4 regions of the Oharaeibacter diazotrophicus genome follow, and region 1 is predicted to be linked to each of the others. Evidence: predicted binding sites of a transcription regulator. Region 1 holds the regulator's gene; each other region holds the start of a gene.
What was found. The regulator PhoB, encoded in region 1, activates phosphate uptake and scavenging genes when phosphate is short. The targets are predictions, from matches to a motif close to TGTCATNNANCTGTCAT.
Positions count from the first base shown of each region.

Region 1 (7,185 bases):
CCGCGACCCGCGCGCGCAGGTCGTCGGCCGCGCCGGTGGCGGCGTCCTCGCCCATCTTCATGCCGTCTCCTCCCGGTGCCCGCGTTCGGCGCGCGCTGTCCGGTCCCGCCTCCACCCGGGAAGAAGTCTATGCCGGAGCACGCGACGGGCTCAACCGGCCACCGCGGTCGGCCGTCGTGACATCTCGCCCCGGGGGGGATCGCCCGGAACCATGCCGGTGCGGATCCGTTGACCCACTGGCAACGAAATCAAGGAGAAGCGCGATGCCGACCGAACTACCGACGCCGAAGCCTATCAATCCGGGCACCGAGAAGGAGCCCGAGAACCCCGGCGACGCCGCCATCGAGGAGCACCTGAAGGGCGAGCCGCAGAGCGACATTCCGAGCCCGCTGCCCGACCTCGTTCCCGAGCTGATTCCCGGCGTGCCAACCGTGCGCTGACGCTCACGCGGCCAGGATCTGGACGCCGGCGCGCGCCGCCGCGGCCGCGAACTCCTCCGGCGGATCCAACGCGACGACGGTCGTCGTGGCCTCGAACGGCGCGATCCGCCACGGCGACACCGCCGCGATCTTCTCGGCCGAGGCGAGCACCACGCAGTCGGCCGAGGCCGCAATCATCGCCCGCTTGATCCGGGCTTCCTCGTAGTCGCCGGTGGTGAGCCCGTGCTCCGGGTGGATGCCGGTGACCCCGAGGAACACCGTGTCGGCCCGCACCTCCGCGATCGCCGCCGCGGCGGCGGCCCCGACCGCGACGACCGAATGCCGGAACAGCCGGCCGCCGACCAGCACCACCTCGATTCCCGGCTTGTCGAGGAGCTCGAGCGCGACGCTCGGCGCATGGGTCACCACGGTCGCGGCGAGATCGGGCGGAAGGTGCCGGGCGAGCCGGCCCGCGGTGGTGCCGCCGTCGACGAACACCACCGACCCCGGCCGTACCAGCGCCGCCGCCGCCCGGCCGATCCGGTCCTTGGCGTCGGTGGCGATCGACTGCCGCGCGGCGAAATCCGCCAGCGCCGGCGAAGCGGGCAGCGCGCCGCCGTGGACCCGCTGCAGCAGTCCCTCCGCCGCCATTTCGCGCAGGTCGCGCCGGATCGTGTCCACCGACAGCCCGAATCGCTCCGCCGCCACCTTGGCGACGACCTGACCCTCGCGGGCCAGCGTCTCTAGGATCAGGGCGCGGCGTTGGCTGGCGAGCATGACGAGAGCCTTCACGAAAATTCTTGTCTCTGCACGAAATATCCCGTATCCGTGCCCTGAAGGCAAGCAAGAACGGCAATTTCGTTCTCGTTCGTGCGATTTCATGAAGTGTGAGGTGTGCGATGACGGTGGCCGACCGGGTCCGGGTTCACGACGTCCGGGTGCTCTCCGACGACTGGTACGTCCTCCGGAAGACCGTCTTCGACTTCCGCCGCGCCGACGGCGTCTGGCAGCGTCAGTCGCGCGAGACCTACGACCGCGGCAACGGCGCGGTCATCCTGCTCTACGACCTCGACCGCCGCACCGTGGTGCTGACCCGGCAGTTCCGCTACCCGGCCTTCGTCAACGGCTGGGACGACCTCCTGATCGAGGCGCCGGCCGGCCTGCTCGACGCCGCTTCGCCGGAGGAGCGCATCCGCGCCGAGGCCGAGGAGGAGACCGGCTTCCGGGTGCGGGCGCCGGTGAAGGTCTACGAGGCCTTCACGAGTCCCGGGTCGGTGACCGAGCGGCTGCACTTCTTCGTCGCGCCCTACGAGCCGGCCGACCGGGTCTCGGACGGCGGCGGCGTCGCCGCGGAGGGCGAGGACATCGAGATGATGGAAGTCGGCTTCGACGAGGCGATGGCGATGGTCGCCGACGGCCGCATCGCCGACGCCAAGACGATCATGCTGCTGCAGCACGCCGCGCTGGCGATCTTCCCGCACGCGGGCTGACCGGTGGGGCGCCCGCGGCCTGCCGGTCCACCACGAACTCGCCAAGGTGCCGGCGGCCCGACGGCCGCCCTCAGCGCTGCTTGGCGAACTGCTCGTTGAAGGAGTAACCGGCGCCGCGGACGGTGCGGATCGGGTCCTTCGAGGTGCCGCGGTTTATCGACTTGCGCAGCCGGCCGATGTGGACGTCGACGGTGCGCTCGTCGACGTAGACGTCGTGGCCCCAGACGCCGTCGAGCAGCTGTTCGCGGGTGAAGACCCGGCCGGGCGCCCGCATCAGGAATTCCAGCAGCTTGAACTCGGTCGGGCCGAGATGGATCTCGCGGCTGCTGCGGCGGACCCGGCGGGTCTCGCGGTCGAGTTCGATGTCGCCGGAGACCAGCACCGACGTCAGCGTCTCGGGCTTGGCCCGGCGCAGGAGCGCCTTCACGCGCGCCACCAGCTCGGGCACCGAGAAGGGCTTGACGATGTAGTCGTCGGCGCCGGTCGCGAGGCCGCGCACGCGCTCGGATTCCTCGCCGCGCGCGGTCAGCATGATGACCGGCGTGCGCTGGGTCTCCGGGCGCTGGCGCAGCCGCCGGCACAGCTCGATGCCCGAGAGGCCGGGCAGCATCCAGTCGAGGATGACGATGTCCGGCACGATCTCGCGCAACCGGATCTCGGCTTCGTCGCCGCGGAAGCTCTGCTCGACCTCGAAGCCCTCGGCCTCGAGATTGTAGCGCAGGAGCAGGCTGACCGGCTCCTCGTCCTCGATGATCAGGACCTTGGTCATGGATCGCCCCGCGCCGGCTCAGGCCGGCGTCACGGTTTCGATGGCGCTGAGGTCGGCCTTCGGGCGTTCCTCGCCGTAGGGCGCGCCGGTCAGCGCATAGTGCACGGTTTCGGCGATGTTGGTGGCGTGGTCGCCGATGCGCTCCAGGTTCTTGGCACAGAACAGCAGATGGGCGCACTGCGAGATGTTGCGCGGATCCTCCATCATGTAGGTCAGGAGCTCGCGGAAGATCGAGGTGTAGAGCGCGTCGATCTCGGTGTCGCGCAGGCGCACCGCGCGGGCGGCGGCGTCGTCGCGCTGGGTGAAGGCGTCGAGCACGGCCTTCATCTGCTCGAGCACGATGTCGGAGAGGTGCTCGACACCGACCCACAGGCTCTTGTGCAGGCCGGCGCCGTTGATGGCGGCGACGCGCTTGGCGATGTTCTTGGCGAGGTCGCCGACGCGTTCGAGGTCGATCGAGATGCGCAGGGCGGCGACGATCTCGCGCAGGTCCGAGGCCATCGGCTGGCGGCGCGCGATCAGGAGGACGGCCTCCTCCTCGATGCGGCGCTGAAGTTCGTCGAGGCGGCGGTCGGCGTCGACGACGCGCTGGGCCTGGAACTGGTCCAGCCGGGCGAGGGCGGCGACGGAATCGGCGACCAGCCGCTCGGCGATGCCGCCCATCTCGGCGACGTGGCCGGCGAGATCGCGCAATTCCTGGTCGAAGGCGGTGACGGTGTGCTCCATGGAACCCTCCCGAAGCGTGCCTGGCGTTGCGGCGCGGCTCAGCCGAAGCGGCCGGTGATGTAGTCCTGGGTCCGCTTCTCGATCGGGTTGGTGAAGATGTGATCGGTCGGACCCTCCTCGACGAGCACGCCGAGGTGGAAGAAGGCGGTGCGCTGCGACACGCGGGCCGCCTGCTGCATCGAGTGGGTCACGATGATGATCGTGAAGTTGGTGCGCAGCTCGTCGATCAGTTCCTCGACCTTGGCGGTCGCGATCGGGTCGAGCGCCGAGCACGGCTCGTCCATCAGGATCACCTCGGGCGACACCGCGATGGCGCGGGCGATGCAGAGGCGCTGCTGCTGACCGCCGGAGAGGCCGGTGCCCGGCTCGTGCAGGCGGTCCTTGACCTCGTTGAACAGCGAGGCCTTCTTCAGCGAGGTCACCACGATCTCCTCGAGGTCCGCCTTGGAGCGGGCGAGACCGTGGATCTTCGGGCCGTAGGCGACGTTCTCGAAGATCGACTTCGGGAACGGGTTCGGCTTCTGGAACACCATGCCGACGCGGGCGCGCAGCTCGACCACGTCGAGATCCGGGTCGTAGATGTCCTTGTTGTCGATGGCGATCCGGCCCTCGACGCGGCATCCGGCGATGGTGTCGTTCATCCGGTTGATGCAGCGCAGGAAGGTCGACTTGCCGCAGCCCGACGGGCCGATGAACGCGGTGACCGCGCGCTCGGGTATGTCGATCGAGACGCCGTGCAGCGCCTGCTTCTGGCCGTAGAAGACCTTGACGGTGTCAGCCTTGACCTTGACCGGACGCGCCACGGCGTCGGGCGTGCGGATGGTCTGGTGCTTGGGCGCTTCGGCGAGGACGGCGGTCATCGGAAATCCTCCGGACGATACGGGGGGGCGGCGGGTCACCAGCGGCGCTCGAAGGCGCGGCGCAGGACCACGGCGGCGGCGTTCATGACGAACAGGAAGGCGAGCAGGATCATGATGGCGGCCGAGGTGCGCTCCACGAAGGCGCGCTCGGGCTCGGTCGCCCACATGTAGATCTGGGTCGGCAGCGCGGTCGCCGGCTCGAGCGGCGAGGTCGGGACGTCGGCCACGAAGGCCTTCATGCCGATCATCAGCAGCGGCGCCGTCTCGCCGAGGGCGTGCGCGAGGCCGATGATGGTGCCGGTCAGGATGCCCGGCATGGCGAGCGGCAGCACGTGGTGGAAGATGGTCTGCATCTTCGAGGCGCCGACGCCGAGACCGGCCTCGCGGATCGACGGCGGCACCGCCTTCAGCGCGGCGCGGGTGGCGATGATGATCGTCGGCAGGGTCGACAGCGTCAGCACCAAGCCGCCGACCAGCGCCGCCGAGCGGGGCAGGTGGGCGAAGTTGATGAACACCGACAGGCCGAGGATGCCGTAGACGATCGAGGGCACCGCCGCGAGGTTGTTGATGTTGACCTCGATCAGGTCGGTCAGCCGGTTCTTCGGCGCGAATTCCTCGAGGTAGATCGAGGCGGCGACGCCGATCGGCAGCGACAGCACCAGCACCACCAGCATCATCCAGAACGAGCCGACGATGGCGACGCCGACACCGGCGACCTCGGGACGGGTCGAGTTGCCGAAAGTGAACAGGCCGGTGTTGAAGGCCTTGTGGACGTGGCCGTCGGCCTGGAGTTCCTGGAGCACCTTGATCTGGGCGTCCTTGACGACGCGCTGCTCCTCGGGGACGTCGGCGCTGATCGCGCCCTTCACGAAGGCGTCGATGTTGCCGTCGGCGTAGAACTCGACGTCGCGTTTCTGGCCGATCAGCGACGGGTCCTCCGCGATGGTCCGGCGCAGCAGCGGCACCGAGCCCTTGGAGAACAGGTCGAGGGCGTCGTAGAGGCCATCCTCGTCGTCCGGGTCGAGCGAGAGCGTCGTGATCACCGCGTTCTGCATCAGCGTGTCGAAGCGGAAGGCGTCGCCCGACATGATGCCCGCGGCCGTCCGATCCCCGTTCGGGGCGATGATCGCCGGGTCGAAGTCGACCGTCAGCGTGATCCGGGTCTGCTGGAAGGCGGTGTAGCCCTTCGAGACGATCGAGGCGAACAGCGCCACCAGGAACACGAGGCCGATGGTGATCGCCGCGATGCCGAAGGCGCGGAACCGGCGTTCGGCGGCGTAGCGACGCTTCAGGCCGATGTCGCGGCCGGCGATCGAACGCATCGCCGGCGCGGGCTGGGAGAGGGCCGCGTCGCTCATTCGTACTGCTCCCGGTACTTGCGGACGATGTGGAGGGCGATGATGTTGAGGCCGAGCGTCACGGTGAACAGCGTGATGCCGAGGGCGAAGGCCACCAGCGTCTGCGGGCTGGTGAACTCGAGGTCGCCGGTCAGCTGGTTCACGATCTTGACCGTGATCGTGGTCATCTCCTCGAACGGGTTGGCGCTGATCCGCGCCGCCACGCCCGCCGCCAGCACCACGATCATGGTCTCGCCGATGGCGCGGGAAGCCGCCAGCAGGATGGCGCCGACGATGCCCGGCAGGGCGGCCGGCAGCACCACGCGCTTGATCGTCTCCGACTTGGTGGCGCCGAGGCCGAGCGAGCCGTCGCGCAGCGCCCGCGGCACGGCGGTGATGATGTCGTCGGACAGCGAGGAGACGTAGGGGATGATCATGATCCCCATCACGAGGCCGGCGGTGACGACGTTGTTGCCGGACTGGCCGAGCCCGAGCGGGATCGCCAGGAAGTCGCGGATCGCCGGGCCGACGGTGACGAGGGCGAAGAAGCCGTAGACGATCGTCGGGATGCCCGCGAGGATCTCGAGCAGCGGCTTGGCGACGCTGCGCACCGTCGAGGAGGCGTATTCGGCCATGTAGATGGCGGCGAACAGGCCGATCGGGACCGCGACCAGCAGAGCGAGCGCCGAGATGTAGAGCGTGCCCCAGGCGAGCGGCAGCAGGCCGAACTGGCCCTGGCTGCCGCCGGAGCCGGCCGCGGCGAAGCGCGGATCCCACACGGTGCCGAAGAAGAAGCTCGCCGGCGAGACCTGGCTGAAGAAGTGCAGCGCCTCGAACAGCATCGAGGCGACGATGCCGATCGTCGTCAGGATCGCCACCGAGGACGCGGCGATCAGCACGCCGAGGATCACCGTCTCCACCGATCCGCGGGCGCGCAGGCGCGGCCGGATCTTCAGGAAGGCGAACACGAAGCCGAAGCCGGCGAGCGCGATCACGGCGGTCTCGAGGATCACGCCGAGCGTGCCGTCGACCGAATTGCGCGTCTGCGCCGCGGCGATCATGTAGGGCGGCACGTCGGAGGCGAGCGCGATGCCCTTGGAGGCGAACAGCGGCCGGGCGGCGACGAGGCCGAGCTTGAGGTTGTCGAGCTCCTCGGTGCTCAGCACCTTCAGCCCGCGCGACACCTCCTCGATGACGCCCATCGTCAGCGACAGGTTGGCGCCGTCGGCGGTGGCGGCCTCCGGCAGCTGCTGGCGCACGGCGGTGTCGACGATGATCGGCCGGACGATCGCCAGCACCACGAGCAGCACGACCGCGGGCAGCGCGGTCCAGATCGCGAGATAGCTGCCGTAGTAGGCCGGCCTGGAATGGGGCGGCGTACCCGAGGATTTCGCGAGCGTGCCGACGCGGATGCGGCCGGCGACGAGGCCGATCGCCGCGAGCGCCGCGACGACGACGAGGAGCCAGAACGAGCCCATGGAACCCCCGAGTTCGTGAAAACCGCGCCCGGCTCGCCGGGCGCGGTGATGGTGCGGACCGACCGGACGGCCGGAGGATCGCGGAGCCCGGACGGAACCGGCCTCC
Region 1 covers NZ_SNXY01000006.1:67,625-74,809, forward strand. Annotated here, with positions in the region: gene EDD54_RS00495 (AAA family ATPase) at 1-61, opposite strand, end outside; gene EDD54_RS22820 (hypothetical protein) at 264-440, shown strand; gene EDD54_RS00500 (DeoR/GlpR family DNA-binding transcription regulator) at 444-1,196, opposite strand; gene EDD54_RS00505 (NUDIX domain-containing protein) at 1,319-1,909, shown strand; gene phoB (phosphate regulon transcriptional regulator PhoB) at 1,980-2,678, opposite strand; gene phoU (phosphate signaling complex protein PhoU) at 2,697-3,404, opposite strand; gene pstB (phosphate ABC transporter ATP-binding protein PstB) at 3,443-4,264, opposite strand; partial or broken gene pstA (phosphate ABC transporter permease PstA) at 4,300-5,163, opposite strand; partial or broken gene EDD54_RS23760 (DUF3333 domain-containing protein) at 5,161-5,622, opposite strand; gene pstC (phosphate ABC transporter permease subunit PstC) at 5,619-7,079, opposite strand.

Region 2 (7,185 bases), 980 kb from region 1:
CGCCGCCCTGCCGCAGTGAGCCCCGCGCCCGGAACGACGAAGGGCGCCGCGGTGGTCCGCGGCGCCCCTTTCGCGTCGTTCGGTCGTGCGACCGGCGATCAGCCGTAGATCGGGAAGCGGTCGGTCAGCGCGCGGACGCGCTCCTTGACCGCGGCCTCGACCGAGCCGTTGCCCTCTTCGCCGTTCTCCTTCAGGCCGTCGAGGACGGCGAGGATCAGCTGGCCGACCTCCTGGAACTCGGCGACGCCGAAGCCGCGCGAGGTGGCGGCCGGGGTGCCGAGGCGGATGCCGGAGGTGATGGTCGGCTTCTCCGGGTCGAACGGCACGCCGTTCTTGTTGCAGGTGATGTCGGCGCGGCCGAGCGCGGCTTCGACCGCCTTGCCGGTCAGGCCCTTCGGGCGCAGGTCGACCAGCATCAGGTGGTTGTCGGTGCCGCCCGAGACGATGTCGACGCCGCCGCGGCGGAGCGTTTCGGCAAGCGCCTTCGCGTTCTCGACCACGTTCTTGATGTAGAGCTTGAATTCGGGCTTCAGCGCCTCGCCGAAGGCCACCGCCTTGCCGGCGATGACGTGCATCAGCGGGCCGCCCTGCAGGCCCGGGAACACCGCCGAGTTGATCTTCTTGGCGATGTCCTCGTCGTTGGTCAGCACGAGGCCGCCGCGCGGACCGCGCAGGGTCTTGTGCGTGGTCGAGGTGGCGACGTGGGCGTAGGGGAACGGCGAGGGATGAAAGCCGGCCGCGACCAGACCCGCGAAGTGGGCCATGTCGACCATCAGGTAGGCGCCCACCTCGTCGGCGATCGCGCGGAAGGCCTCGAAGTCCCAGACGCGGCTGTAGGCCGAGCCGCCGGCGATGATGATCTTCGGCTTGTGCTCGACGGCGAGCGCGCGGACCTGATCCATGTCGATGCGGTGGTCCTGCGGACGCACGCCGTAGGCGACCGCGTTGAACCACTTGCCCGAGAGGTTCGGCTTGGCACCGTGGGTCAGGTGGCCGCCCGAGGCGAGGTCGAGGCCGAGGATGGTGTCGCCCGGCTTGGCGAGGGCGAGGAACACCGCCTGGTTCGCCTGCGAACCCGAGTTCGGCTGCACGTTGGCGAACTTGCAGTCGAACAGCTTGGTGACGCGCTCGATCGCCAGATTCTCGGCGATGTCGACGAACTGGCAGCCGCCGTAATAGCGCTTGCCCGGGTAGCCCTCTGCGTACTTGTTGGTGAGCACCGAGCCCTGGGCCTCGAGCACGGCCTTGGAGACGATGTTCTCCGAGGCGATCAGCTCGATCTCGTGCTGCTGGCGGCCGAGTTCCTTGGCGACCGCGGAAGCGATCTCCGGATCCGCCTCGGCGAGCGAGCGGTCGAAGAAGCCGGAGGTGAAGTTCGCATCGGCAGACTGGGTGCTCGACATCTCTCGTGTCCGTTCGATCGGGGGCCGCGCGGGGGCCCGTTGGTCCCGTGGCCGGACGGGCCGGTTCCGTCGGTCGATACCATGCGGGCGGAGAACCCGACAACCGGCATCCCGACGCGGACGGCCGCCATTTGCGCCATGGCGAACGGCTAGCAGCGCCCCCGCGCGCTGTCGCTTCAATGTTGCTGCGGGTCGCCTTCAGCCAAATTTGCGAAGCCCGCGCCGGACCGTGGAAATCCGCGGCTCGCCGACCGTCATCGCCCTGTCGTCGAACGCCGGAACAAGGGACGTGTCAATTCGTCACCCGCCACCGGAGACACTCCCGATGACCCGGACGACCCTTCGCGGCGCCCTCGCCCTGGCGTTGCTGTCGACCACCGCGATCGCAGCCGGCGCCGCGCCCGTCTTCAACCGCGTCGCCACCTTCGAGGTTACCGACAACCTCCCCGAGGACGCCCGCGGCAAGCCGTCGGTCGCCGAGATCGTCTCCGCGACCGCCGACGGCAACACGCTGGTCTACACCGACAGCCCGCAGCAGGGCGTCGGCATCGTCGACATCACCGATCCCGCCGCGCCGAAGGCCGCCGGCTTCGTCGCCCTCGGCGGCGAGCCGACGTCGGTCAAGGTCGTCGGCGGCAAGGCGCTGGTCGGCGTGGTGACGTCGAAGAGCAAGGCCGAGCCGTCGGGCCACCTCGCGGTGGTAGACATCGCCTCGAAGACGGTCGAGTCCACCTGCGACCTCGGCGGCCAGCCGGACTCCGTCGCCGTCTCGCCCGACAAGGCCTACATGGCGATCGCGATCGAGAACGAGCGCGACGAGGAGGTCGCCAAGGGCGATCTGCCGCAGCTGCCGGGCGGCTTCGTCGCCGTGCTGAAGCTCGACGGCGGCCTGCCGGCCTGCGCCGGCCTCGCCAAGGTCGACGTCACCGGCCTCGCGGCGGTCGCGCCGGAGGATCCGGAGCCCGAATTCGTCTCGATCAACGGCCGCAACGAGGCCGTGGTGACGCTGCAGGAGAACAACCACCTCGTGGTGATCGACCTGGCCACCGCCAAGGTCGTGAACCACTTCTCCGCCGGCACGGTGACGCTCGAGCAAGTCGACACCGAGAAGGACGGCGTGATCGACCTCTCGGGCACGAAGAAGGACGTCGCCCGCGAGCCCGACGGCGTCGTCTGGCTCGACGACGACCGCTTCGCCACCGCCAACGAGGGCGACTGGAAGGGCGGCACCCGCGGCTTCACCGTCTGGAACAAGGACGGCACCGTCGTCTACGAATCCGGCGCGTCGCTCGAGCACGAGGTGGTCGCGCTCGGCCACTACAACGACAAGCGCAACAAGAAGGGCATCGAGATCGAGGGCGTCGAGGCCGGCAGCTTCGACGGCGACCGCCTGCTGTTCGTCGCCTCCGAACGCGCCTCGGTGGTCGCGGTCTACCGCGACGGCGCCACGCCCGAACTCCTCCAGATCCTGCCGTCGGGCATCGGTCCCGAGGGCGTGCTGGCGATCCCCGCGCGCAACCTCCTCGTCACCGCCAACGAGACCGACCTCGTCGAGGACGGCGGCGTGCGCGCCCACGTCATGATCTACGCCCGCGCGGAGGGCACCCCGGCCTATCCGACCATCCACTCGGCGAAGACCGCCGACGGCCTGCCGATCCCGTTCGGCGCGCTGTCGGGCCTCGCCGCCGACCACGCCGAGGCCGGCAAGCTCTACGCCGTCTCCGACTCGGTCTATTCGACCGGCCGCATCCTGACGATCGACGCCAAGACCACGCCGGCGACGATCACCGGCGCGCTCACCGTCACCCGTGGCGGCAAGCCGGCCGAGAAGCTCGACCTCGAGGGCATCGCCACCCGCGACGGCGGCGGCTTCTGGCTGGCCTCGGAAGGCAACCCGAAGAAGGAGCTCAAGAACCTCCTGCTGAAGGTCTCCGCCGAGGGCGCGATCGAGGAGGAGATCGAACTGCCGGCCGAGATCACCGCCGGCATGACCAACTACGGCTTCGAGGGCGTCACCACCACCGGCGCCGGCGCGGACGAGACCGTCTGGCTCGCGGTCCAGCGCGGCTGGGAGTCCGATCCGAAGGGCACCACCAAGCTGCTGTCCTACAAGCCGGCCACCAAGGCCTGGGGCGTGGTGCACTACCCGCTCGACGCCGCCGCCGAGGGCGCCTGGGTCGGCCTGTCCGAGGTCACCGCGGTCGGCGACCGCCTCGTCCTGATCGAGCGCGACAACCAGATCGGCCCGAAGGCGCGTCTGAAAGCCCTGACCTCGGTGTCGCTCGCCGGCCTCGTGCCGGCCGCGGTCGGCGCCGCCGAGATCCCGACCGTGACCAAGACGGCTGTCCGCGACCTCGTGCCCGACCTCGCCGCCTTCCACGGCTTCGTGGTCGACAAGGTCGAGGGCTTCACCGTGGACGCGGCCGGCGATGCTTATGTCGTGACCGACAACGACGGCGTCGACGACAGCTCGGGCGAAACCTACTTCCTGAAGCTCGGCAAGCTTCCGACGCCCTGATCGGCGCCGATACGACCGACGACCCGACGGGGCGCGCCGAACCACGGCGCGCCACGTTCCGTTTCGAGCGGGCGCAGCCCGCTCAGGCGAGAATGCCGCCGCCCCGTGCGCCGCCCGGCGCCGCGCCCCCGGGTCCGCCCGCGCCGCCGTCGCCGCGTCCGAGCCGGACCAGCAGCTTGCGCAGCGCCAAGGCCTCGAGGTCGCGCGGCGCGGCCGACGCCGGCCCGACGATCGATACCTCGGTCCCCGTCGCGCCGTCGATCGCCGCGACCTTGACCTGCCGGCCGATCACGGTGTGCTCGAAGTAGATCTCGTCGGCCCGCGGTCCGGCCATGGCGCCGCCCTCCCCGATCCGGAGACGCGAAGGCCCGCCGGATCACGCTGGATCCGGCGGGCCTTCACTGGAAGTCGTGTCGTCGGCCACGCCGCGTCGCGGCGGGCGGCCGTCACTGCGCGGCGACCTCGAGGCCGTCGCGCTGGTAGATGTCGTCGCGGAACTGGACGATGCCGTCCGGCGTCGCCCAGGCGGTGACGTACTGGAAGTAGAGCGGCACCGGATCGGCCACCGGCGCGTCGATGCGCTCGCCCGAGGTCATCGCCTGGATGATGCGCTCCTGCGGCCAGTCGGTGGTGTTCTTCAGGATCCAGAACACGTACTCGCGCACGTTCTGCACGCGCACGCAGCCCGAGGAGTGGAAGCGCGCGTTCTCGCCGAACAGGCCCTTCGAGGGCGTGTCGTGCATGTAGACGCCTTCCGGCGAGGGGAACTCGATCTTGACCGAGCCCATCGAATTGAGGTCGCCCGGATCCTGGCGGAACATGTAGTTGACCGCTTCGTCCGAGTTCCAGTTGATGTTGCGCCAGTCGAGCTCGGTGCCGCGCTGGTCGTAGATGTGGATCTTCTGCCGGTCCAGGTATCCCGAGTCCTGCTGCATCTTCGGGATCAGGTCCTTGATGATGATGGACTTCGGGACCGTCCAGAACGGATTGAACTTGATCAGGTTGATCTTCGACACCAGAAGCGGCGTCTGGCGGTCGATCTTGCCGACCACCGCCTGATGGCGGGAATGGACGAGGTCCGCGTCGACGGTCTCGATCTCGGCGCCGGGGATGTTGACCATCACGTAGCGGCCGCCGAGGTCGCCGGCGAAGGTGCGCGCACGCACTAGGTTGACCTCGAGCTGGCGCAGCCGGACGTCGACCGGCACGTTGAGTTGGCGCAGCGTGTCACCGGCGACGACGCCGTCGGCGTTGAGGCCGTGGCGGAGCTGGAAACGGCGGACCGCGTCGTCGACGAAGGTGTCGAAGCTGTCGGCGTTGCCGCCGCTGGCCGAGATGTCGCCGGTGACGGCGAGGCGTTGGCGCAGGGCGACCACGTTGCCGCTGCGCACGCCGATCTTCAGCGTCTGCTCGCCGGGCACGGTGTTCCAGCCGCCGCGGGCGGCGATGTCGGAATAGGTGGCGATCGCCTGCTCGGTGTAGCCGGCGGTCGCCGACGACAGCGTCGGACGCGCCGAGCGGATCGGCGCCTGCTGCGGACCGGAGGTGTCGAAATTCTCGAACCACTCGGTCTGCGCCATCAGCGTCTGCGCCTCGGCCGAGAAGGCCGCGGCGGAGAACCCGGCGGCGAGGCCGGCCTTCAGCACGGCGCGGCGGCTCGGCGCGGCGCGATGGGTCGTCGAGGCGATCGTCTGCCGAAGGGTCACGACTGGTCTCAGCTCCCGTGATGCCGACCGAGGGCCGGGACGGTCGATCTGGTCGCCCCGTTCCACCGGACATGGTGAACGAACGGAACACGACAATGGATAACGAATCTCTACCGCACCGCGGCAGAGGCCGCCGCGAGGGGCGTCATCGAAAGTTCGATAGGGCCGAACCTTGGCGAAATCGGGACGTCGAGGCAAGGCGCCGACGCCGCACGGGAGCCATGCGGACGAAAAAAGACCCCGGGTTGGAAGGGACCCGGGGTCTAGACCACGTCTCGGGAGGAGAGACGCTTCTTCGGGTTCGACCCGGGGCCGGCGGGGAGAGGAACCGGACCGGGTGGGAGGTGAACCCGAACACATTCACACTGTGTCGCGAAACGATTAATAAGTGGTTAACGGAAAGTCGTCGAGGCGCACCTTCGTCGAAATCGACACGATCCACAGGGGATGCCGCGAGATGGCGCCCCGCCGTAGACTTACGGACGGCGAGGTCAGGCGGAAGCGACGTCTGGGCCGTGTCTCGCCCGCTACGTGGACGCATGTCCGAGCTGCTGGCCATGCACGGAGAGATATACCAGCTTCTGCGGATCTCGACGGTCGAGCCATGCGAATTCGGCGGTCATTTCTGCATTGCAAAACAACAACTGCTTGTCATCGTTCGATGTTTTGCCACGGGTCGACAACGCGAAACCCGGCCGGAACGTTCCGGCCGGGTCGCGTCGACTTGGCTCCGGTGCGGTCGGCGGCGGCGGTCAGGCCGCGCCGATCGCCGGGTCGCTGTAGCTCGGCTTGCCGTTCTCGACGTGGCCGGCGAACTGCTGGCGGAAGCCGGCGACACCGAGGACGGTGACGACGAGGTCGTACCATCCGGCATTTCCCTTGGCCGAGACGCGCACCACGGCGCTCTTGCCCGGGGCGATCGCCCGGTTGGTCGCCTTGCCGGTGTAGACGTTCGCGATCCGGGCGACCACGGCGGCCGTGCCGGTGTTGCGGATCTGCAACGTCACCGCGGTGGCGGCGTGGTCGGTCGACGAGGTCACGGCGAGGCTCTTGGCCGCGACGGCCATCTTGCCGCGCAGGGCGCGGTAGAAGCCGTTCGGACCGTGGACGGTGACCTCGTAGGTCGAACCGGCCGCAAGCGCGAGCGCGTCGTTCAGCTTGGCGCGGGCACCGACGGTGTGGCCGCGCGGGGCGATCACGTCGCCGGCGGTGCGGACGTGGAAGAAGGCGGCGACACCGCTGCCGGCGTTGCGCATGGCGAGCGAGACCGTGCCCTTCGCCGGCTCTGCGACCAGATCGGCGTCGATGCGGTAGGGCAGCGGCCGGGCGGGACGCATGCCCTTCTCCTGGCCCGGCAGCGTCTGCTTGGCCGGCACCACGGCGTGGTAGTCGTCGTAGCGCTTGGTACGGTCGGCGGGGGCGTATTTCGCGGTCGACGGCAGGCGCGGCACCTTGGAGTCGGCGCGGGTGAAGTCGAACGCGGTGGTGAGGTCGCCGGCGACGGCTCGGCGCCACGGCGTGATGTTGTCCTCGCGGATATCCGGATGATCCTTCTCGA
Region 2 covers NZ_SNXY01000006.1:1,045,265-1,052,449, forward strand. Annotated here, with positions in the region: gene EDD54_RS04930 (hypothetical protein) at 1-19, shown strand, start outside; gene glyA (serine hydroxymethyltransferase) at 99-1,403, opposite strand; gene EDD54_RS04940 (esterase-like activity of phytase family protein) at 1,729-3,921, shown strand; gene EDD54_RS04945 (DUF6898 family protein) at 4,004-4,255, opposite strand; gene EDD54_RS04950 (L,D-transpeptidase family protein) at 4,368-5,627, opposite strand; gene EDD54_RS04955 (phosphocholine-specific phospholipase C) at 6,380-7,185, opposite strand, start outside.
Region 2: a site for PhoB is predicted at 1,656-1,672, ahead of EDD54_RS04940 (esterase-like activity of phytase family protein). Genes of this name have one in related genera too.

Region 3 (7,185 bases), on a different contig from region 1:
TGTTCCGCGACCGCGTCGCGCCCGAACGGCGCTGGCCGCGCTGGCGCTACCGCCTCGCCACCGCGGCGGCGGTGGTGGCGCTCGCCGCCCTCACCATCACCGCCGCCTACGACCGCTTTGTCGCCACCGTCTTCGTGGCCGCGATCGCGGTCACCTTCGTGCTGCTCGCGGGCGTCGCCCACGCGGTGATGGCGGCGGCGCGGCGGGCGCCGCCGGTGCGCTCGACGGGCCTGCGCCTCGCGCTGCGCAACATCCACCGCCCCGGCGGCCTGACCCTGTCGGTGATCCTGTCGCTCGGCCTCGGCCTCGCGCTGCTCGTCACGCTCGCGCTGATCGACGGCTCGCTACGGGCCCAGCTCACCTCGACGATCCCGGAGAAGGCGCCGAACTTCTTCTTCCTCGACGTCCAGTCGACCGACGCCGACGGCTTCGCCGCCCTCGTCGAGAAGACCGTGCCGGGCACCACGCTGGAGCGGGTGCCGATGCTGCGCGGCCGCCTGACCGCCCTGAAGGGCGTGCCGGTCGACAAGATCGACGCCCCGCCGGACTCCCGCTGGGCGCTCGACGGCGAGCGCGGCGTCACTTACGCCGACACCCCGCCGCGCGGCGGCGCGCTCGCCGAGGGCACGTGGTGGGCGAAGGATTATTCCGGCCCGCCGCTGGTCTCGTTCGAGGCCGAGCTCGCCGACCGCTTCGGCCTGAAGGTCGGCGACGACGTCACCGTCAACGTGCTCGGCCGCGAGCTCACGGCGCGGATCGCCAACACCCGCCGGGTCGAGTGGGAGTCGCTCGCGATCAACTTCGTCATGGTGTTCTCGCCGAACACCTTCGCCGGCGCGCCGCATTCGGTGCTCGCCACCGCCGCCCTGCCCGGCGGCGGCAGCCGCGAACAGGAGGCGGGGCTGATGAAGGCCGTCGTCGCCGCCTACCCGACCGCCACCGTCGTCCGCGTCAAGGACGTGCTCTCGGCCGTCAACGACCTCGTCGGCGACCTCGTTCTGGCGATCCGGGCGGCGGCGAGCGTCGCCCTGGTCGCCTCGGTGCTGGTGCTCGCCGGCGCCCTCGCCTCCGGCCACCGCCAGCGAATCTACGACGCGGTGCTGCTGAAGACCTTCGGCGCCACCCGCGCCCGGGTGCTCGCCGCCTTCGTCGCCGAGTACATGCTGCTCGGCCTTGCCGCGGCGCTGTTCGGTATCGTCGCCGGCACCGCGGCCGCCTATGGCGTGCTCGAGGGCATCATGAAGATCCCGCCGGTGCTCGACCTCTCGGTCGCCGCGCTCGCGGCCGGCTCCGCCCTGGTGCTGACGGTCGGCTTCGGCCTCGTCGGCACCTGGCGCATCCTCGGCCGCAAGGCCGCACCGGTGCTGCGGGACCTGTGAGCGGCGGCTTCGCGAGCCGCCTCTCGCCGGAGACTCGCGGCGGTAGCGGGCGTCCGGGCGGGACCTTCGGCGTCACATGACGGAAGTTTCATTGCGCCCTCCGCGGATTCACGGATTTCGCGCCCTTGTGAGGGGGGAATGTGTCGCCCATATTCCGGGACGAGGTCCGCCCGAACGGCGGGCCGCTCGCTTCCCAGAGGGTCAGAAAGGGTTACGGTCCATGGCATTCCCCGATCGCAACGCCCAGATGCGCTACGGCTCGGTGGCGCCCGACAGGGCCGCTGACATCGACCAGGGCCTCCGGTCCTACATGCTCAAGGTCTACAACTACATGGCCATCGGCCTCGTGGTGACGGGCCTCGCCGCCATCGGCGCCTTCAGTGCGGCGGTTACCACCGATCCGTCGAACGCGGTTGCTCAGGCCGGCAACATTTTGCTGACCGGCTTCGGCGCGGCAATCTTCACGAGCCCGCTGCGCTGGGTGATCATGTTCGCCCCGCTGATCGCGGTACTGTTCCTGTCCTTCCGCATCCACCGCATGAGCGTCGGCGCGGCCCAGGCGCTGTTCTGGGGCTATTCGGCCCTGGTCGGCCTGTCGCTGTCGTCGATCTTCCTGGTCTACACCGGCCAGTCGGTGGCGCAGGTGTTCTTCGTTACGGCGGCGAGCTTCGGCGCGCTCAGCCTCTACGGCTACACCACCCGCCGCGATCTCTCGGCCTTCGGCTCGTTCCTGATCATGGGCCTGTTCGGCATCGTGATCGCGTCGATCGTCAACATCTTCCTGCAGTCGTCGGCGCTCGGCTTCGCCGTGTCGGCGATCGGCGTGCTGGTGTTCGCGGGCCTGACCGCCTACGACACCCAGCGCATCAAGGAGATGTATTTCGAGGGCGACGACTACGCGACCACCGGCCGCAAGGCGATCATGGGCGCGCTGCAGCTCTACCTCGACTTCATCAACATGTTCGTCATGCTGCTCCAGCTGTTCGGCCAGCAGCGCGACTGACGACGATCCGGACCGACGACGGTTCGCCGAGGGCGCGGGAGACCATCCCGCGCCCTTTTTTAATGGTCGCAGCGGCGGAGAACTTGGCACCGCGGCGCCGGCGTGGTCGAAGGAGACCGTTCCGACAGCCTTCAGACCGGTCCGCCATGTCCGACGTCACGATCCGTCCCGCCACCCCGTCCGACCTTCCCGCGATCGCGGCGATCTACCGCGACGCCGTCCTCCACGGTACCGCCACCTGGGAACTCGATCCGCCCGACGACGCGGAGATGCTGCGCCGCTTCGAGGAGCTGACGGACGCCGGCTATCCCTATCTGGTCGCCGAGGCGGACGGCGTCCTCGCCGGCTACGCCTACGCCGGCAGCTACCGGCCGCGCGCCGCCTACCGCTTCACGGTCGAGAATTCGATCTACGTCGCGCCGGCCCTGCACTGCCGCGGCGTCGGCCGCCGGCTGCTCGCGGCGCTGATCGACGCCTGCACCGCCCGCGGCTTCCGCCAGATGGTGGCGGTGATCGGCGACAGCGCCAACGCCGCCTCGATCGGCCTGCACACGGCGGCGGGCTTCACGCCGGTAGGGGTAGCGCCCGCGGTCGGTTGGAAGCACGGCCGCTGGCTCGACCAGATGCTGATGCGTCGCCCGCTCGGCGACGGTGACGAGACCCCTCCCGTGGGCTGAGATGGGCGACGCGAACAGCCGACCGTTCAGGCGTCGACCAGCGACACGCTCTTGTCGATCACCCGGATCACACGGGAGAGGTCGGTGCCGCGCTTCAGGATGACGCCGGTCTGCGAGATCACGGCGTAGGCGCCCTGGCGGCGGGCGAGCTTGGGGTTCTTCTCGACGCGGTAGAGCGGCATCTCGGTGCTGCGGCGGAAGATCGAGAACACCGCGCGATCGGCGAGCGTGTCGATGGCGTAGTCGCGCCATTCCCCGGCGGCGACCATGCGGCCGTAGACCTTGAGGATCTCTGACAGCTCGTGGCGGTCGAAGGCAACGAAGGGTTTTTCGCGCGCCGGCGGTCCGGCGTGGGGAGCGTTCTGGAGGGGCGCCGTCCCGGGAGAGGCCGAACCGCGCGGGCGCAGCGGGATCAGTTCGGCCGAGAACCTGTCGTCGTCTGCAGCGTCTGCCAAACGCACCTCCCGAACCGGAGCCGCCCCGTCACCCGCCTGTCATGATCGCGCGGCGGGCAGGGCGATGCAAACGGAAAAGGCAGCCGCCTCACCGCAGCAGCATCGCGGCGACCAGAATCGCGACCACGGCCAGGACGGCGACCGGTCCCTCCGCTTCGAGCCGCACCGACCGTCCGAAGAGGACGAAGAGCCTGTCGCGCATCGTCCGATCCCCCTGCTCGCTTAGAGGGGCGCGAGTCTACGGCCGCGGTCGGGGCCTCGAGCGCTCCGCGGTCCGGAAGGCAAACTGGGAGACGCATACGCGGCGGGTTCGGAACGAGAAGATCGTTCCCGGCAATGAAGAAGGGCCCCGATGGAACGAAGCCATCGGAGCCCTTCAGTAGCATTCAACAAAGGCCGCGGCCCAATGAGGTTCGGGCCACCCGCCCTCTCACTTCAAATTCTGGCGGTTGTCGATCAGGTCGGTCACCACGGCCGGATCGGCCAGGGTCGAGGTGTCGCCGAGGCTGCCGAACTCGTTCTCGGCGATCTTGCGCAGGATGCGGCGCATGATCTTGCCGGAGCGGGTCTTCGGCAGGCCGGGGGCGAACTGGATCAGGTCCGGCGTGGCGATCGGGCCGATCTCCCGGCGCACCCAGTCCTTGAGTTCCTTCTTCAGCGCCTCGGTCGGCTCCTCGCCGGCCATCAGGGTGACGTAGCAGTAGATGCCCTGGCCCTTGATGTCGTGGGGATAGCCGACCACGGCCGCCTCGGACACCTTCGGATGGGCGACGAGGGCGCTCTCGACCTCGGCGGTGCCCATGCGGTGGCCCGAGACGTTGATGACGTCGTCGACGCGGCCGGTGATCCAGTAGTAGCCGTCCTCGTCGCGGCGGCAGCCGTCGCCGGTGAAGTAGAGGCCCTTGTAGGTCGAGAAATAGGTCTGCTCGAAGCGCTCGTGGTCACCGTAGATGGTGCGCATCTGGCCGGGCCACGAGTCGGTGATCACGAGGTTGCCCTCGGTCGCGCCCTCGAGGAACTTGCCCTCGGCGTCGACCACCGCCGGCTGGACGCCGAAGAACGGCCGCGTCGCCGAGCCCGGCTTCAGGGCGGTCGCGCCCGGCAGCGGGGTGATCAGGATGCCGCCGGTCTCGGTCTGCCACCAGGTGTCGACAATCGGGCAGCGCTGCTGGCCGACGACGTTGTGGTACCAGAGCCAGGCCTCGGGGTTGATCGGCTCGCCGACCGACCCGAGGATCCGCAGCGAAGCGCGCGAGGTCTTGGTCACGTGGTCGTTGCCGGCGCCCATCAGCGAACGGATCGCGGTCGGCGCGGTGTAGAAGATGTTGACCTTGTGCTTGTCGACCACCTGCCAGAATCGGCCGGCGTCGGGCCAGGTCGGCACGCCCTCGAACATCAGCGTGGTCGCGCCGTTGGCGAGCGGGCCGTAGACGATGTAGCTGTGGCCGGTGACCCAGCCGACGTCGGCGGTGCACCAGTAGACGTCGCCGTCGTGATAGTCGAAGACGTACTGGTGCGTCATCGAGGCGTAGACGAGATAGCCACCGGTGGTGTGCAGCACGCCCTTCGGCTTGCCGGTCGAGCCGGAGGTGTAGAGGATGAACAGCGGATCCTCCGCGTTCATCTCCTCGGGCGGGCAGTCGGCCGGCACCTTGGCGGCCTCCTCGTGGTACCAGACGTCGCGCCCCTCGGTCATGGCGATCGCGCCGCCGGTGCGCTTGACGACCACCACGGTCTCGACGCCGCCGATCTTGGCGAGCGCCGCGTCGACGTTGGCCTTCAGCGCCACCTTGCGGCCGCCGCGCAGACCTTCGTCCGCCGTCAGCACGATCTTCGAGGCGCAGTCCTCGATGCGGCCGGCGAGGCTGTCCGGCGAGAAACCGGCGAACACGATCGAGTGGATCGCGCCGACGCGGGTGCAGGCCAGCATCGCGTAGGCCGCCTCGGGGATCATCGGCAGGTAGATCGTGACCCGGTCGCCCTTCTTCACGCCGTGCGCCTTCAGCACGTTGGCGAAGCGGCAGACCTCGGCGTGGAGCTCGCGGTAGGTGATGTGGCGGCTGTCGTTCGGATCGTCGCCCTCGAAGATGATCGCGGTCTTGTCGCCGCGGGTCGCGAGATGGCGATCGATGCAGTTGGCCGAGACGTTGAGCGTGCCGTCCTCGAACCACTTGATCGAGACGTCCGGCGCGTAGCGGGTGTCCTTGACCTTGGTGTACGGCTTGATCCAGTCGAGCCGTTTGCCGTGCTCGCCCCAGAAGCCGTCGGGATCCTCGACGGAGCGCTGGTACATGGCCCGATAGGCCGCATCGTCCACGTAGGCGGCCTCGGCCACGCTCGCGGGAACCGGAAACACTTCGCCGGACATCTTCGGGGACCTCCCTGGCGGGGGCTCCGCCGACCGTCCTCCCGCGGCGGTACGCCCCCTGTTCGATGCCCGGCATTATGGCCGCCACCCCCAGGGGCGTCCACGCCCGGAGCTTCGAACTTTCGTTCGACAAGGGGGCCCGGAAGCCTCGATTCCGTCTCGTCAATTGGTAGGGTGGAGCCGGTCGGCGACGGGCCGGCCGCCGAATCGGACGGGAGACGGGCGATGAACGCACGGATTTTCGCGGCGGCGGCGCTGACCGTCGCCCTCGTCGGACCGGCCGGGGCGGCGGAACCCGACCTCGCCCGCCTCGTCGCCGAATGCGAGCCCTGCCACGGCGTCGACGGCATCGCCCGCGACGCCGAGGTGCCCCACCTCGCCGGGCAGAACCTCCTCTACCTCGCCAACCAGCTGCGCGCCTTCCACGCGGGCACCCGCCGCCACCACGAGATGCGCGTGATGACCCGCGGCCTCTCCGAGGACGAGATCGAGGCGCTCGCGGAATATTACGCCGGCCTGCCGCGTTGAGCGGGACGCGGACGTCGTCCGCGGCGACCGGACGGCGACCGTGGGTGGCGGCCGTGAGGATGAAGCCGGCGTTATCGGCACCGTAAAAATGTTCGGATCGGCGTTGGCCTGATCTCGAGGGGTGTCGTGCGACAAGGAGCCACCGACGAGAACGACAACGGTGCAGGACCAACCCGCATGATCGACGCCGCCACCCCGCTCTCGCTGACGCTGCTCGGCCTCCTGGTCACCGTCGGCTCCGTGGTCTCGGCCGGTTCCGCCGGCGTGCTGTGCCGCCTCGGCGGCCGCTTCGCCGCGACCGCCCTCGACGACCATGCCGATCCGTTGCAGGTGATGAGCGTGATCCACGGCGTCACCTTCGCCGTCTGGGTCGTCGTCGCCGCCTTCGGCTTCGGCATCTCGGCGGCGCTGCTGCTCGCCGCCGCCGGTCTCCTGGTCCAGGTGTTCCCGGCGGTCGACGCCGGCCTGCGCGACCTCGCCGAGCGCCTCGGCCTCGGCGGCTTCGGCCGCGCCAGCCTGATGGCGCAGGCGTGCGTCATCGTCGCCGCCGCCACCGCCTACGCCGCGACCGCCGCCTGATACCGCCGATCGCAAGACGTTCACGACAAGCGAAGGGCCCGCCGGACGGATCGTCCGGCGGGCCCTCTTCATTTCACGGTCGGCCCGGATGCCGGGCGGCCGGTCAGGCCGCCAGCTGGCGCAGCACGTAGTGCAGGATGCCGCCGTTCCGGAAGTAGTCGAGCTCGTCCAGCGTATCGATCCGGCAGACGAGGTC
Region 3 covers NZ_SNXY01000008.1:544,787-551,971, reverse strand. Annotated here, with positions in the region: gene EDD54_RS14820 (ABC transporter permease) at 1-1,379, shown strand, start outside; gene EDD54_RS14815 (Bax inhibitor-1/YccA family protein) at 1,600-2,382, shown strand; gene EDD54_RS14810 (GNAT family N-acetyltransferase) at 2,529-3,059, shown strand; gene EDD54_RS14805 (DUF2794 domain-containing protein) at 3,086-3,514, opposite strand; gene acs (acetate--CoA ligase) at 3,945-5,882, opposite strand; gene EDD54_RS14795 (c-type cytochrome) at 6,108-6,410, shown strand; gene EDD54_RS14790 (hypothetical protein) at 6,588-6,989, shown strand; gene acnA (aconitate hydratase AcnA) at 7,093-7,185, opposite strand, start outside.
Region 3: a site for PhoB is predicted at 3,541-3,557, ahead of EDD54_RS14805 (DUF2794 domain-containing protein). Genes of this name have one in related genera too.

Region 4 (7,185 bases), on a different contig from region 1:
GCATCTTGTTGTCCGCGGCCATCTCGCGCTCGCCCTGGAAGACGCGGATCGTCACGGCGGTCTGGTTGTCCTCGGCGGTCGAGAACACCTGGCTCTTCTTGGTCGGGATCGTGGTGTTGCGGTCGATTAGGCGCGTGAACACGCCGCCGAGCGTCTCGATGCCGAGCGACAGCGGGGTGACGTCGAGCAGCAGCACGTCCTTGACGTCGCCCTGCAGCACGCCGGCCTGGATCGCGGCGCCGATCGCGACGACCTCGTCCGGGTTGACGCCCTTGTGCGGCTCCCGGCCGAAGAACTGCTTCACGATCTCCTGGATCTTCGGCATGCGGGTCATGCCGCCGACCAGCACCACCTCGTCGATCTGCCCGGCCGACAGGCCGGCGTCCTTGAGGGCCGCCTTGCAGGGATCGATCGTCTTCTGCACGAGGTCATCCACCAGCGCCTCGAACTTGGCGCGGGTGAGCTTCATCGTCAGGTGCTTCGGCCCCTTGGCGTCGGCGGTGATGAAGGGCAGGTTGATCTCGGTCTGCGTCGCCGACGACAGCTCGATCTTGGCCTTCTCCGCCGCTTCCTTCAGGCGCTGCAGGGCCAGCTTGTCGCCGCGCAGGTCGATGCCCTGCTCCTTCTGGAACTCGTCCGCCAGATAGGAGACGAGCCGCATGTCGAAGTCCTCGCCACCGAGGAAGGTGTCGCCGTTGGTCGACTTCACCTCGAACACGCCGTCGCCGATCTCGAGGATCGAGATGTCGAAGGTGCCGCCGCCGAGGTCGTAGACCGCGATGGTGCGCGACTTGTCGCCCTTGTCGAGGCCGTAGGCGAGCGCCGCCGCCGTCGGCTCGTTGATGATGCGCAGCACCTCGAGGCCGGCGATCTTGCCGGCGTCCTTGGTGGCCTGACGCTGGGCGTCGTTGAAGTAGGCGGGAACGGTGATGACGGCCTGGGTGACCGGCTGGCCGAGATAGGCCTCCGCGGTCTCCTTCATCTTGGTCAGCGTCATCGCCGAGATCTGGGACGGCGAGTACTTGGTGCCCTCGGACGACACCCAGGCGTCGCCGTTGTCGCCGCGCACGATCTCGTAGGGGACGAGCTTCTTGTCCTTGGCGACCATCGGGTCGTCGTAGCGGCGGCCGATCAGGCGCTTGACCGCGAAGAAGGTGTTCTCGGGGTTGGTCACCGCCTGGCGCTTGGCCGGCTGGCCGACCAAGCGCTCGCCGCCGTCGGCGAAGGCGACGATCGAGGGCGTCGTCCGCGCGCCCTCGGAATTCTCGATGACCTTGGCATTCTTGCCGTCCATCACGGCGACGCACGAGTTGGTCGTACCGAGGTCGATGCCGATGACCTTGCCCATGGTTCTCACTCCGCTCCAGCAGGCCGACCGGACCCCCTTCACCGAGGCGTCCGGAGATCGCCGCGCGATGCGGCCGGCCCCCATTAGAAACATTGGGTTTCCGCCCGACCGACCGGCCGGGCGCGTGTTTCGACGGGTATATAAGAGGGGCCTTTCCGGCCCGCAAGTCGGCCTTTCACACCGCCGTGACGGCACCCGCGCGCCCGTCCCGCCCGGCCGCGGCGGCGCGCGTGCGGGCCGGCGTCGGCGCTTTCACCGCGCCGGTACGTTTTTTCACCTAGCCGCCTCTTCCATCCGCCGCGCGCGCTTCCCACCTGAGCGGGGTTGAGGTGGTTCCGGGCCCCTCTGGCGCGTGCGGTCGGCGACGCGCGATGTCGGAACCGCGAGCGGACACACGCCGACATCCGCGATCCCGCCCCATGGAATTCCTGTATCTCGACTTTCTCGGCACGCCGGCTTGGATGTGGCTGGCCTTCCTCGGCGCCGTCGCCGTCCTCCTCCTGCTCGATCTCGGCGTCATGCACCGCGACGCCCGCGAGATCGGCATCCGCGAGAGCTTCCTGCTCTCCGGCTTCTACATCGCCCTCGGCCTCGCCTTCGGCGGCTGGCTCTGGTACGCCCGCGGCGAGGAGGCGGGCCTCGCCTACGTCACCGGCTTCGTGGTCGAGAAGTCGCTCGCGATGGACAACATCTTCGTCATCGCGATGATCTTCGCCTATTTCGGCATTCCCCGGATCCACCAGCACCGCGTGCTGCTGTGGGGCATCATCGGCGTGCTGGTGCTGCGCGGCATCATGATCGCGGCCGGCGCCGCCATCGTCGCCGAATTCTCGTGGGTGCTCTACGTCTTCGCCGCCTTCCTGATCCTCACCGGCGTCAAGATGATCATGGCGGCCGACGCCAGCCACGACGTCGGCTCCAACCCGCTGCTGAAGTGGGTGCGCCGCCGTCTGCCGGTGACCGACGACCTCCACGGCGACCGTTTCCTGGTCCGCCTGCCCGACCCCGCCACCGGCAAGCTCAAGACCTATCTGACGCCGCTCCTCCTGGCGCTGCTGATGGTCGAGTTCGCCGACGTGATCTTCGCGGTCGACTCGGTGCCGGCGATCTTCGCGATCACCACCGACCCCTACATCGTCTACACCTCCAACATCTTCGCCATCCTCGGCCTGCGCGCCCTCTACTTCGCGCTGTCCGCCCTGATGCACCGCTTCGTCTACCTGAAGTACGCCCTCGCCGTGCTCCTGATCTTCATCGGCTCGAAGATCTTCGCCGCCGACATGCTCGGCATCGCCAAGATCCCGCCGGCGGTCTCGCTCGGCGCGACCTTCGCGATCCTCGCCGCCGGCATCGGCGCCTCGCTGTGGCGCACCCGCGGCGACCGGGCCCTCGCCACCCGCGAGACCTGACGACGCCTGCGCGGGACCGGGCCCCCGCCTGGTCCCGCGCGCCCCGGCCCGGCCCTCTACCGGGTCGGCGGACCTCGGCGGCGGCGGGAAACCGCCGCCGTCATCTTTCCTTCAGCCGGCTGTCACGGAACCGCCGACAAGTTATGATCTGTCTAACCGACGGGTCGGAGCGGTGGTACCATCCGACGAACGACGGACGGACGATCGGGGGGACAGGTCACGTGGAGAAGAAGTCGGATCCGGCCCGCGTCGGCGCCATGGCCCGCATGCTGTCGCCCGCCCGCGCCCTCGCTCCCAAGGCGCTCGCCCGCCGCTTCGCCCCGCTGATCGCCGCGCCCGGCTCGGTCCCGGTCTCGCTCCCGAACCTCCTGCGCGCCGACGCCATCCGCCGGCCCCAGCCCGAGACGCTCGGGCGGATCGGCCCGCTCGAGGTGCGCCTCGCCCGTTCCCAGGGCGAGATCCGCGCCGCCCAGGCGCTTCGCTACGCCGTCTTCTACGAGGAGATGGCGGCGATCGCCGATCCCGCCACCCTCGCCTCGCGCCGCGACCGCGACGCCTTCGACGCGGTCTGCGACCATCTCCTGGTGCTCGACCACGACGACGTGCTGCAGCGCCGCTTCCGCAAGCCGATGCCGCGCATCGTCGGCACCTACCGCCTGCTCCGCCAGGAGGTCGCCGAGGCCCGGCAGGGCTTCTACTCCGCCGGCGAGTTCGATCTCGCGCCGCTGGTCGCCCGCCACCGAGATCTGCGCTTCCTCGAGCTCGGCCGCTCCTGCGTGCTGAAGCCCTACCGCAACAAGCGCACCGTCGAGCTGCTCTGGCACGGCATCTGGTCCTACGTGCTCTCCCACGGCCTCGACGTCATGATCGGCTGCGCCTCGCTCGAGGGCACCGACCCGGCCGCGCTGGCCCTGCCGCTGTCGTTCCTGCACCACAACGCGGGCGCCGCCGGCGAGTGGGCCGTGTCCGCGCTGCCGGAGCGGCGGGTCGACATGAACCTGATGCCGCGCGAGGCGATCGACACCCGCGCCGCCCTCCACGCCCTGCCGCCGCTGATCAAGGGCTATCTCCGCCTCGGTGCCCGCATCGGCGACGGCGCCGTGGTCGACCGCCAGTTCGGCACCACCGACGTCATGATCGTGCTGCCGGTCTCGGCGATCTCCTCGCGCTACGTCAGCTACTACGGCGCCGACGCCGGCCGTCACGCCGCCTGATCGCGGTCACGGTCGGCGCCGGAACACCAGCGTCGAATAGCCGAGATAGCTCAGCACCATCGCCGCCACCGAGGCGACGGCGACGGCGAGCGCCGGGCGTATCCCCGGTACAATGGTCAGCACCAGGGCGAAGACGGCGTAGTTGAACGCGGCGGCGCCGATCGCCACCGCGAAGTAGCGTCCGCCCTCGGCGAGCAGCGCCGCGCCGCGCCGGTCCGAGCGGAAGGTCAGGCGGCGGTTGAGGAGATAGGTCGTCGTCATCGCGAGCGCGATCGCCGCGACCCGTGCGCCGAGCGCCGGCAGCCCCGCCAGGACGAGGAGCTCGGTCGCGCCCGCGTCGACCGCGAAGCCGAGACCGCCGACCACCAGGAAGCGCGCGTAGCGCCCGAACCGATCCGCCGGCGTCATCGCGCCCGGCCCCGCGCGACGGTGCCGCGACGACGGCTCGGGATCGCGGCGGCGCGCTCGGCGGCGGTGGAGGGGTTGCGCATCGTGGTCCGTCCGGCCCGGCGGCGACGGCCGCCACGGGTTCGCCTTTACCTTTTCCTCATCCCGTTAAGGGCAAGCTAACCCTGCCCCTGCGGACGGGGGTCGTTGGCGTCCGCTCCCGGTCCCTGGTCGATGCCCCCCGAACGAAGCGCCGTCACGCTCGCCGCCCCATCCGCGCGCGCCCTTCCGGGCGACGTGCCGCTGCCCGCCGTGGTGCTGTTCCTGCTCGCGGTCTTCGTCGCCGCCGGCGGCTGGCTGCCCGCGCTCGCCGCCCTCGGCGACCCCGAATCGGCGATGCGTCTGGTCGCCGTCCGCGAGTTCCTCGGCGGACGCGGCTGGTACGACCTCCTCGAGCCGCGGCTCGGCCTGTCGCCCGGTGTCATGCTGCCGTGGTCGCGCCTCGCCGACCTGCCGCTCGCCACCCTGATCCTCGCCCTCGATCCGGCCGCCGGCCGACCCGCCGCCGAACTCCTCGCGGTGAACCTGTGGCCGCCGATCGCCTTCGTACTCTTCGGCTGGGGCGTCGTCGCGACGGTGCTGCGCTTCGCCGACGGCGTCGCCGCCGCCGCCGCGCTCGTCCTCGTGGTGCTGTCGCCGCCCGCCCTCGCTTTGTTCGCGCCCGGCCATCTCGGCGTCGACACCCTCCACGCCGTCCTGTTCGCCTGGACGCTCGCCGCCCTCGTGCGCGCCGACGGCTCGGCCCGCGCCGCGGCCGCCGCCGGCGTCCTCGTCGCGGCCTCCATCGCGATCGGACCCGGGACGCCGGTGCCGATGCTCCTCGCCGGCGCCGTGCCGGCGCTCGCCTGGATCCGGGACGGCGACCGCTGGCGCCGCGGCTTCGCCGCCTACGGCATCGCGTTCGCCGCCGCCGTCGCGGTCTTCTTCCTGCTCTGCGTCCCGCCGGCGCGGTGGAGCGTCCCGGCCACGGACCGGCTCTCGGCCGTGCATCTCGTCGCCGCCGCGGTCGGCGGCCTCGGCGCCGCCGCCATCGCCCGCGTGCTGCGCGGCGGTCCCGCCGACGGCGCCACCGGCTACCTGTTGCGCGGGGCCGGCGTCGCCGGCGTCGTCTCGGTGCTGGTCGCCGTGGTCGCGGCCGCCTTCCCGGGCTGGCTCGACGCCATCGGCGCCGATCCGCGCCCAGGCGCGCTCTCGGTCGAGACCGCGACCGCGGCGCGGAGCGTCCTCGACGTCGCGCGGCTGACACCGTGGCAGCTACCGGGCCATTTCGCCGGGCCGGCCGTCGCCCTCGTGCTCGCGACCGTCGCCGCCGCCGTGTCCCGCCGCGGACGCTCCTACGGGCCGGTGCTGCTCGCCGCGAGCCTCGCGGCCAGCCTGGTCATGGCGCTGTGGCGGCAGGGCGACCTCGCGATCGCCCAGATCGCCGCGGCCGTCGCGATCACGGTCGCCGGCACCGTGATCGCGCGCAACGGCCTCGGGCCGCGCCATCCCGCCGCGCCGCTGCTACACAACGCCTGGGTCCTGGCGGCGCCGCTGCTGTGGGCCCTGACGGGCGACCTCGCGCTCGACGGCACCCAGCGGCGGCTGCAGCGCGTCGCCGCCGTCGCGACGGCCGAATGTCTCGCCGCGCTCGGCGAGACCCTCGCCGCCCTGCCGCCTGGGCTGGTGGTCGCCCCGCCCGCCTACGGCCCGCATCTCCTGCTGCGGACGGCGTCGCCGGTGCTCGCCGCTCCCTTCCCGACGGCGGTCGAGGGCGTCCTCGCCGCCGACGCCATCCTGTTCGCCGACGACGGGCGCCGGCCCTTCGACGCCGCCGGGGCGCGCACCCTCGCGCTCTGCCCGCACGACGCCGACACCCGGGCGCTGGCAGGGCGTGCGCCGCAGGGGCTCGCAAGCCGGCTCGTCGCCGGAGAGCGGCCGGCGTGGCTCGAGGTGGTCGCGGACGGGCCGGCTGCCCTGGTGCTGCGCCGGCGCACCGAGCCGACCGACGTGACCGGCAGCCTGCCGCCGCCGGTGCTGCGCCCCGCCCTGGACTGATCCCGTCGCGGCGGCGTTCAGCCCGGCGGATAGCCGAAGCGACGCAGGAAGGCGTCGCGGCCGCGCGCCTCGGCGATGTCGGCGGCATTCTCGGCGGCCGGCAGTTCGCGCTCGGCGGCGTAGAGGTCGCGCATCAGATCGAAGCGGAGATCGTGGAGCTCGCGCAGCCGTTCGCGCGCCACCTTGCGACGCTGCGGATCCTCCGAGGTGGCGTCGCGCTCGGCGTCGACGATGCCGTCGTCGGTCTCGCGCAGGCGCGAGGTCACCCGGTCGACCTCCTCGCGGGCCCGCCGCGCCTCGGCCCGCGCCATGCCGATGTCGCGGCCGATGCCGTAGGCGTCGAGGAACGAGCCCGCAGCGGCGCCGGTGCAGACGTTCTGGTACTCGCGGCCGGCCGAGCCGTTGGCGAAGCCTGACAGCGGCGTGCAATACTCGCCGAGGCCGCGCTCGCGGCCGCGCATCCAACCGTCCTTGTCGGCGGGCAGCTTGTAGCGGGCGCAGGATTCGGCGTGGCTGGCAAAGAGCGATTCCGGCTCGCCGGCGCGTCCGTCCCGCAGGCCGATGGTCTCCCAGTCGCCGGCCTCGCAGTCGGCCTTCGAGACCGTGCCGCAGCCCTGCAGCCCCGCCAGCAGCCCGCCCGCCAGCACCACCGCGGCGATCCGCACGATCCGCCGCCCGCCCCACGCCACCCGCATTCCCGACGCCCCCGTCGCTGCACCGGCGGGACCGT
Region 4 covers NZ_SNXY01000007.1:150,598-157,782, reverse strand. Annotated here, with positions in the region: gene dnaK (molecular chaperone DnaK) at 1-1,348, opposite strand, end outside; gene EDD54_RS09240 (TerC family protein) at 1,768-2,757, shown strand; gene olsB (l-ornithine N(alpha)-acyltransferase) at 3,024-3,971, shown strand; gene EDD54_RS09230 (GtrA family protein) at 3,978-4,379, opposite strand; gene EDD54_RS09225 (hypothetical protein) at 4,593-6,455, shown strand; gene EDD54_RS09220 (DUF2799 domain-containing protein) at 6,473-7,150, opposite strand.
Region 4: a site for PhoB is predicted at 2,856-2,872, ahead of olsB (l-ornithine N(alpha)-acyltransferase). Genes of this name have one in related genera too.